2 regions of the Pseudomonas sp. MF6755 genome follow, and region 2 is predicted to be linked to the other one. Evidence: riboswitches for the same ligand, from Rfam matches in the RefSeq annotation. Region 2 holds a riboswitch; the other holds the start of a gene.
What was found. Region 2 has a riboswitch for manganese ahead of mntP (manganese efflux pump MntP). Riboswitches for the same ligand answer to the same signal wherever they lie in the genome.
Positions count from the first base shown of each region.

Region 1: linked by a shared signal. The riboswitch ahead of JFT66_RS09675 (TMEM165/GDT1 family protein) and the one ahead of mntP (manganese efflux pump MntP) in region 2 are both predicted to bind manganese.

Region 1 covers NZ_JAEKDA010000006.1:198,419-203,249, reverse strand. Annotated here, with positions in the region: gene JFT66_RS09685 (SOS response-associated peptidase) at 1-141, shown strand, start outside; gene JFT66_RS09680 (M48 family metallopeptidase) at 269-1,087, shown strand; gene JFT66_RS09675 (TMEM165/GDT1 family protein) at 1,213-1,797, opposite strand; yybP-ykoY riboswitch at 1,885-2,006, opposite strand; gene JFT66_RS09670 (class I SAM-dependent methyltransferase) at 2,057-3,055, opposite strand; gene JFT66_RS09665 (2-hydroxyacid dehydrogenase) at 3,086-4,048, opposite strand; gene JFT66_RS09660 (LysE family translocator) at 4,136-4,768, shown strand.
Region 2 covers NZ_JAEKDA010000009.1:279,142-283,972, reverse strand. Annotated here, with positions in the region: gene JFT66_RS14495 (class I adenylate-forming enzyme family protein) at 1-323, opposite strand, end outside; gene JFT66_RS14490 (acetyl-CoA acetyltransferase) at 327-1,505, opposite strand; gene JFT66_RS14485 (LuxR C-terminal-related transcriptional regulator) at 1,635-2,207, shown strand; yybP-ykoY riboswitch at 2,293-2,436, shown strand; gene mntP (manganese efflux pump MntP) at 2,473-3,036, shown strand; gene JFT66_RS14475 (NAD(P)-dependent alcohol dehydrogenase) at 3,186-4,253, opposite strand; gene JFT66_RS14470 (alpha/beta fold hydrolase) at 4,403-4,831, shown strand, end outside.

The DNA of each region.
Region 1 (4,831 bases), on a different contig from region 2:
GCCTGGCTCGACCCCGAGACGCCGCTGCACGTGTTGCAGGGCCTGCTGGCCGGCGAACCCGCGGCGTTGCGCGAGCGCGTGCTGGCCAATATGGTCAACGACCCGAAGCTCAATGGGCCGGAGTGCCTGACCCCAGCGTGAGCCGATGCCAACCGGGCCTTTCGCGCTGTGGGATGTATCCGAAATTCAGCTGTTAAATGTCTGGTGTATCTGGCGCTGATACAAACGACCGCCTACGATACGCGCCATGTGTTCAGGGAGCGTGTTCATGAAGAAGTCATTGGTGGTAAGCGGTTTGGTTGCGGCAATGCTGCTGGCGGGTTGTCAGTCGGTTAATACCACCAGCGGTGGCGCCGTTGGGGTAGAGCGCAAGCAGTACATGTTCAGCATGCTGTCGAGCCAGGAAGTCGACCAGATGTATGCCCAGTCCTACCAGCAGACCCTGGGTGAAGCCAGCAGCAAGGGCATGGTGGACAAGACCAGTGCCAACGCCAAGCGCGTGCAGGCCATCGCCAAGCGTCTGATTGCCCAGGCGCCGACCTTCCGACCGGATGCGGCGCAGTGGAAGTGGGAAGTAAACCTGATCAAGAGCGACGAGATGAACGCCAACTGCGGGCCTGGCGGCAAGATCTTCGTGTACAGCGCCTTGATCGATAACCTCAAGCTCACCGATGACGAGTTGGCCGCGGTAATGGGCCATGAAATCGCTCACGCCTTGCGCGAACACGGGCGTGAAGCCATGTCCAAGGCCTACGGCATCGAAATGGCCAAGCAGGGCGCCGGTGCGATATTCGGGCTTGGTCAGGACAGCCTGGCATTGGCTGACACAGTGGCTAACTACGGCATGACCTTGCCCAACAGCCGCAGCAACGAAAACGAAGCGGACCTGATCGGCCTGGAACTCTCGGCCCGCGCCGGCTACAACCCGAACGCGGCGATCACCCTGTGGAACAAGATGGCCAAGGCATCCGAAGGCGCACCGCCGGAATTCATGAGCACCCACCCGGCTTCCGACAGCCGCATCGCTTCGTTGCAGGCGGCCATTCCAAAGGTGATGCCGCTGTACCAACAGGCCAAAAAATCCTGATCTTGTGAAAAAAACCAATGTGGGAGGGGGCTTGCTCCCGATAGCGGTTAATCAGCCACAGATTTACTGACTGATCTATCGCTATCGGGAGCAAGCCCCCTCCCACAATAGATTGGGTTACAGTCTTAGATCCAGCCACTGCTTTGCATGGCTTTGTACACCGCCACAATCGCCAGAACGAAAAACGCCGTAGCGGCCAATCGACGAATCAAAGTCAGCGGCAGTTTCTCCGCCGCGAAATTCCCCGCCAGAACCACCGGCACGTTGGCAATCAACATGCCCAGGGTGGTGCCGATAATCACCAGCCACAGTTCCGGGTATTGCGCCGCCAGCATCACCGTGGCGATCTGGGTCTTGTCACCGATTTCGGCGAGGAAGAACGCGATCAAGGTGGTCAGGAAAGGCCCGAACTTACGGGTGGTACTGGCTTCGTCATCATCGAGTTTGTCCGGTACCAGAGTCCACAGCGCCGTGGCGCAGAAGCTTGCGGCGAGGATCCAGTGCAGCACCGCGTCCGAGAAGAAACTCCCAAACCAGGCCCCTACGGCACCGGCAGCCGCATGGTTGGCCAGGGTCGCGGCAACGATACCGGCGATAATCGGCCAGGGTTTGCGAAAGCGTGCGGCAAGGATGAGCGCGAGCAGTTGCGTCTTGTCGCCGATTTCGGCCAAGGCAACGATTGCGGTAGGAACGAGTAATGAATCCAGCATCAGGTAGTTTCCAGGGGCGGGTCGACACGGCTATGACACGTACAGCCTTCCCGCCCCGGGTAAGGTGTGCGTGTCATAGGTCTTGTCAAACCCCGGTCCGTCTGTGCGGACTCCTGGGTCGCATACGCCATGGTCTGCTGACCAAGTATGTTGACGTATGCCGGACGAGCGTGACGCTCGTGGGAGACTACTCCCCTAGGACGGAGCGGATTCTGCCTAGGCAAAACCCATTCGGCAAGCCTTCTTTTTCAAACGCCCGTCAGGGGCGCTTGGCACGGTAGATACGAAAGCCATTGCCTTCGGCCTTGATCGCACAGATGCCCAGATGCTCTTCGATCAGCGGCTGATACTTGAGGAAGCTGTTGGCCACTAAGCGAAGTTCGCCGCCTTTTGCCAGGTGTTTCGCCGCTTTTCGCAGCAAGTTTTCCGTGGCGAAATAATCGGTATGCACGCCGACATGGAACGGCGGGTTGCTCAAGATCGCGTTCAAACCCATAGGCGCCGCGTCAATGCCATCACCGGTCAGCACCTCGGCTTCCAGGCCATTGGCAGCCAGGGTCAGGCGGCTGCTTGCGGCGGCGAACGCATCCACATCCAGCAGGGTCACCGTGTTATGCGGGTAGCGACGCTTGACCGCCGCGCCGAGTACGCCGGCGCCGCAACCGAAGTCGAGCAAATGCCCGCTGGGCAGCTTGTCCAGATGCTCCAGCAGCAGCTCGGTGCCGCGGTCCAGGCGCCCGTGGCTGAACACACCCGGCAAGCTCACCACCTTCAGCGGGCCTTCGGCCAGCGGTACATCAAAGACCTGCGCCAGGCTCTCCAGCTCCACCGCTTGCGGGGCGTTGGCCACGGTGACCTGCCACAGCTGGCAATGCCGCGCGTTATCCAGCTTGCGTGGCTTGCCGAAGGGGATCATTTGCTTGGCCGCGCTTTCGATACCGCCTTTTTTCTCGCCCACCAGAAACAGCTCGGCACCCGGCAGGCGTGCCGCCACGGCGTTGAGCAGGTAGTCGGTGAGGTCCTTGGACTTGGGCAGGAAGATGACTGCCGCATCGAACGCGCGGTCAGGCACATTCACGCCAAACTGGCTGCGCTCGGGGAAACGCGCATCAAGCGCCGCCTGGTCGCCGGCATGCCAGCACCAGCCGTGGGCGTTGGGCAGGCGCCCGAGCAAATCGTCGGCGGGCAAACCTACGAGCAGCAGGTTGCCTTGAAAAAGTTCGGCCTGACGAAGCAGTACTTCACTGCGCGGATCCATGGTCTGCTCCTTGAAAAGGGGCGCAGTTTATCAACTCACAACGCGCAGCGGGGCGCCGCTGAAAAAGCCCCGGGCGTTTTCCGTCAGTTGGCCGACGATGCGCTGCCGTGCTTCGCGACTGCCCCAGGCGTTGTGAGGCGTGACGATCAAGCGTGGAATGTCATCGGCCAGCAGCGGATTGCCATTTACTGGCGGTTCGACACTCAACACGTCGGTCGCCGCGCCGCCCAGATGACCGTTGCGTAGCGCGTGGGCCAATGCCTGTTCATTGATCAAGCCGCCGCGTGCGGTGTTGACGATAAACGCGCCGGGCTTGAGCAGCGCCAATTCGCGGGCACCGATAAAGTCGCGGGTGTGTTCGTTGAGTGGGCAATGCAGGGTCAGCGCATCGACCTGGGCGAGCAACTCATCCAGTGGCACGCGGTCGGCGCGGGCAGGGCGCCCGGGTATCGCGCCCAGCATCACGCGCATGCCGAAGGCTTCGGCCAGGCGCGCCACGGCACTGCCCAGTTCACCATGGCCGAGCAGGCCGAGGGTTTTGCCCTCCAGCTCGACAATCGGGTGGTCCAGAAGGCAGAACTGTTTGGCCTGTTGCCATTTGCCAGCGGCTACATCCCGCTGGTAGTCGTTCAGGCGCGTCGCCAGGTTGAGCAACAGCATGATCGTATGCTGCGCCACCGACGGCGTGCCATAACCCTGGCAGTTGCTGACGGTAATGCCATGGGCGCGTGCGGCTTCGAGGTCGATATTGTTGGTGCCGGTGGCTGATACCAGGATCAGCTTGAGCTCCGGGCAGGCCGCCAGGGTTTGAGCCGTTAGCGGGATTTTGTTGCTGATCGCGACGTGGGCGCCTTGCAAGCGTTCCACCACATTTTGCGGCGTGGTCTGCTCAAACAACTGCAGGTCGCTGAAGCATGCTCGCAAACCGCTGAGGTCGAGGTCTCCCAGGTCCAGGGAGGGATGGTCAAGGAAGACGGCGCGGCGATTGTTCATGATCAACTGTACCTTTTGCGACGAGGTTCGAAGGCGTAATCTGCCGAGCCTATCAGATGAAATAATCAGTTACTTAATGGAGTGAGCATGTACGTCGCCGAGTTTTTGACCGTAGCCTTGATTCACTTGTTGGCGGTGGCCAGCCCCGGCCCGGATTTCGCCGTGGTGGTGCGTGAAAGTGTGACCCACGGTCGTCGCGCCGGGACCTGGACGGCCCTGGGCGTCGGCACGGCGATTTTCGTGCATGTAGGTTATTCGTTGCTGGGTATCGGCTTGATCGTGTCCCAGTCCATCGTGCTGTTCAACGCATTGAAATGGGCGGCGGCGGCCTACCTGTTGTATATCGGCTTCAAAGCCCTGCGCGCCCAGCCGGCCAAGCCTGTCGCCGAGGGCGAGTTGCACCGTGAAGCCGGCGAGCGCACGCCACGCGGTGCATTTACCGCAGGCTTTGTGACCAACGGGTTGAACCCCAAGGCTACGCTGTTCTTCCTGTCGCTGTTCACCGTGGTGATCAACCCGCACACACCGCTGGCGGTACAGGCGGGTTATGGCGTGTACCTGGCGGTGGCGACGGCGTTGTGGTTCTGCATGGTGGCCATGCTGTTCAGCCAGCAGCGTGTACGCGCCGGGTTTGCGCGGATGGGGCACTGGTTTGATCGGACCATGGGCGCGGTGCTGATTGCGATTGGGGTGAAGTTGGCGTTCACCAGCATGAAGTAACGCTTCCAACTTAAGTGGGTACGGTCCAAATGTGGGAGGGGGCTTGCTCCCGATTGCGGTGTT
Region 2 (4,831 bases):
CCATCGGTAAAGATCAACCGCGCCTCGGCATTATCGGCAATCCATGCCGCTTCGCCGGGGTGCAGCTTGGCGTTGATCGGCACCGCCACGGCGCCCATCCACCAAATGGCGTAGAGCAATTCCAGGTAGTCGCAGCTGTTTTTCATCAACAGCGCCACGACGTCTCCCGGCACCAGCCCGTGCTGGTCCACCAGGTGCGCAGCGCGTTGGCGCACGTGGGCGGCAAAAGTAGCGTAGTCGGCCACTAGCTCGGTGCCGTCAAACAGCGCCGGGCGTCGAGGGGCACGACGCTGGGTGTCGTGCAGCCAGTTGGCAATGTTCATGGCTCAGCTCCGGCGTGCGTGCAGGACCGAGGCGTAGTTGGCCACCGCCATGCCGCCCATGTTGAACACCAGGCCGAACTCAGGGTTGGGCACCGCCAGGCCTATCGGCTCACCGGTCAATTGCCGGAACGCCAGGGCATGCATCGATACCCCTGTGGCGCCCACCGGATGCCCCTTGGCCTTGAGCCCGCCGGAGAGGTTCACCGGCAAGCGCCCGCCAGCGCGCACCACGCCGCTGTCGAGCACCCGGTGCCCCTCGCCCTTGGGCGCCAGGCCCATGGCTTCGTAGATCAGCAATTCGGCGATGGTGAAACAGTCGTGCACCTCGGCGAAACTCAGGTCGGCCAGGGTGATGTTCGCGCCGCGCAACGCCGAGTGAATCGCCCGCTGCGGGCCCTCAAAGGCAAGGATGTCGCGCTGGGCAATGGGTAACATGTCGTTGACCTGGGTCAGCGCACGGATCTGCACGTCGCGGCGAAACGCCCGCGCCCGCTTGGGCGACGCCAGGATGATAGCGGCGGCACCGTCGCTGATCAGCGAGCAATCGGTCAGGCGCAGGGACTCGGCCACAAAGGGGTTGCTCTGGGACACGTTGTTGCAGTGCTCGAAATTCATCTCCCGATGCATCTGCGCCAGCGGGTTGGCCATGGCGTTGGAGTGGTTCTTGGTGGCGATGGCCGCCATCGAGCCCAGCGGGCAGTGGTAGCGCTCGGCGTATTGCCGTGCTGCGCGACCAAACAACTGCGGGAAACTCAGGCCGGCTTCAGCCGGGTCATTCTGGTAACCGGCACCGGCCAAGGCTTGGGTGACTGCGGCGGTGCTGGTGTGCGTCATCTTTTCGGCGCCCACCACCAGCACCAGTTCGGCGCTGCCGGAGAGAATCGCATTGACCCCCGCCAGGATCGCCGCCGAGCCGGACGCGCAGGCGTTTTCGCAGCGGGTGGCGGGTTTGAAGCGCAGCCCGGGGTCGGCCTGCAACAGCAATGAGGCGGCAAACCCGTCGGGTACCAGCCCCGCGTTGAAATGGCCGAGGAACAACGCGTCGATTTGCGAAGCGTCAATCGCGGCGTCGCTCAAGGCTTCACGGGTGACCTGAACGATCAGGTCTTCCAGCGTGGTGCCTTCCAGGCGACCAAAGCGGGAATGACCAGCGGCAACAATGGAGACGCAATCAGCAGGCATAATCAATTTCTTCTGTTCTTGATTCAGACTTTACTTACAATGACCCACCCCAGGTCGCCCGCCAATTCGTGTAACTACTTACATGGGTAAGTAGCGCGCCAGGGAATGAACAACGAGGCAGGATGCCCCATGAACGCGCTTGCACATCAATTCCAAGATCTCGAACGCCTGGCGTTCAAGCTGTCCCCTGCCCCGCAGATCGTCACCAGCGACCGCGTGATACTCGACTGCAACGACGCTTTCCTGAAGCTGTTCGGCTATACACGCCAGGCACTGGTCAATCAATTGACCCTGCTGATCTACCCTTCCCAGGCCGACTATCACGCCATCGGCAAGCGCAGCCATGACTGGCTGCTCGACAGCGACAACGGCTTTTATTCCGATGAGCGCTTCATGCAACACCACAATGGCGAAGTGTTCTGGGCCAAGTCCCACGGCTACACCCTCACCCCCAACGACCCGTTCAAGTTGATGATCTGGCACTTCGAACGCCTGGATCGCATGCACCAGGGCACCGGCGACCTCACGCCCCGGGAGCGGGAAATCGCCATGCACATTGTCAATGGCTTCAAATCCAAGGAAATCGCCCTGCGCCTGGCGATCTCCCACCGAACGGTGGAAGTGCACCGGGCGCGGCTGATGAAGAAGCTGCAGGCCAAGACCGTGGTGGAGTTGGTGTCGAAGATCATTATGGTGGCCTGACGGGCGGTCGTTGGATTGACTCCAAGTCACGCCCGGCGTATTCGAGGGGCGTTGACAGTTTTTTCATATGTGCGCGGCTATGCTGACGCCCTTCGTTGGGGAGTAACCGGCTTCTGACCCGCTCAGAAGCGTTCGTATCAACATATTCGGCAACCTGCCGTGGTACGAACACCGTTGTGGTTGGTGAGACCAGCGACACAGCCATGCCGGTAGTCGGGCGTGTGGCGGTGTCGTTGACTCATACAGCCCGACTGGAAGCCTTACCGTGAACCCCATTTCCTTGATTCTCCTGGCCTTGGCCATGTCCACGGACGCCTTTGCAGCGGCCATCGGCAAAGGCTCCAGCCTGCATAAACCACGCTTGACCGAAGCCCTGCGCGCCGGCCTGATCTTTGGTGTGATCGAAGCCATCACGCCCATGATCGGCTGGGCGATCGGCCACGCGGCCACCCGCTGGGTGGAAAAATGGGACCACTGGATTGCCTTCACTCTGCTGGTCGGGTTGGGTTTGCATATGATCTGGAACGGGCTCAAGGCCGAGGATGAGGAAGAAGAAAAACCCACACAGCACTCCTTCATGATCCTGGCGGTAACGGCATTTGCCACCAGCATTGATGCAATGGCCGTAGGCGTGGGCCTGGCGTTTGTCGACGTGAATATCCTGCTGGCCTCGGCGGCAATTGGCCTGGCGACGATGACCATGGTGACCATTGGCATGATGCTCGGCCGGGTGCTGGGCACGGTGGTGGGCAAGCGTGCGGAGATGGTCGGTGGCGTAGTGTTGATGCTGGTGGGAGCGACGATTCTGTACGAGCATCTTTCGGTCTGAAGCACACAAAGAATCATGTGTGTGGCTTGCCTGCGATGGCAGCCTGACAGCCCACCAGAATGCTGGGGGTTTTGACCGAGTACATATCCGTTGCTGCGGTAACGGATATGTACTCGGTTTGTACCGGGGCAAGCCCCATTACGGCATTATCAGGCCGCGTGATGTTCCTGCTTCAAGCTGTCCATATCGATCACGAAGCGATACTTCACATCGCCCTTGAGCATGCGCTCATACGCCTCATTGATGTTCTGGATATCGATCATCTCCACATCCGAGACAATCCCATGCTGGGCGCAGAAGTCCAGCATCTCCTGGGTTTCCTGGATGCCGCCAATCAGCGAGCCAGCCAGGCTGCGGCGCTTGAAGATCAGGTTGAACACCGTGGGCGACGGATGCGGGCTGTCGGGGGCGCCGACCAGGGTCATGGTGCCGTCACGCTTGAGCAGGCTGATGAATGCATCCAGGTTGTGCGGCGCGGCCACGGTGTTGAGGATGAAGTCCAGGCTGTTGGCGACCTTGGCCATTTCGTCCGGGTTCTTCGACACCACCACCTGGTCGGCGCCCAGGCGCAGGCCGTCTTCGCGTTTGTTCGGGGAGGTGGTGAACAACGTCACGTGGGCGCCCATGGCGTGGGCAATCTTGACCGCCATATGGCCGAGCCCGCCTAAGCCAACCACACCGACTTTCTTGCCAGGGCCGACCTTCCAGTGGTGCAGCGGCGAGTAGGTGGTGATGCCGGCGCACAGCAACGGCGCCACCGCCGCCAGGTTCGAGTCGTCATGGGAGATGCGCAGCACGAACTGCTCCTTGACCACGATGTTGTCCGAATAGCCGCCGAAGGTGTTTTCACCGCCGAACATCGGGCCGTTATAAGTACCGGTAAAGCCGTTCTCGCAATACTGCTCCTCGCCCTCGGCGCAGGATGAACACTGCTGGCAGCTGTCGACCATGCAGCCGACACCGGCCAGGTCGCCGACCTTGAATTTCTTCACATTGGCGCCGACCGCCGTCACCCGTCCGACGATCTCATGGCCAGGCACTGAAGGATATAGGGTGTTGTTCCACTCGTTGCGCACGGTGTGCAGGTCGGAGTGGCACACACCGCAATAAAGAATGTCGATCTGCACATCGTCAGCCCCCGGCGTGCGGCGCTCGAAGGTGTAGGGCTTGAGGGCGTCCTTGGCGTTCTGGGCGGCGTAGCTGTAAGTCTTGGCCATTTGGTTCACCTGTTGATCTGACGTTGGAGGTCAGTGGACCAGCATAGACGCTGAACCGTTCAACCGAGCACACCCGTACAAGCCCTTCGTCCGGTTTATCGCGAGAGTGGGCTAGAGTCTTTCAGCCCCCTCAATCAGGAGTTTTTTACATGAGCACTTTTGTTGCCAAAGACGGTACCCAGATCTACTTCAAGGACTGGGGCAGCGGTAAGCCGGTCCTGTTCAGCCATGGCTGGCCGTTGGATGCGGACATGTGGGAGTACCAGATGCAATACCTGAGCAGCCGCGGCTTTCGCACCATTGCGTTCGACCGCCGTGGCTTTGGCCGCTCGGACCAGCCCTGGACCGGTAACGACTACAACACCTTCGCCGACGATATCGCGCAGTTGATCGAACACCTGGACCTGCAGGACGTAACCCTGGTGGGCTTCTCCATGGGTGGCGGTGATGTGGCGCGCTATATCGCCCGCCATGGCAGCGCCCGTGTCGCCGGCCTGGTACTGCTGGGCGCGGTGACGCCGATATTCGGCCAGAAACCCGATTACCCCCAAGGCGTACCCGCCGATGTCTTCGATGGC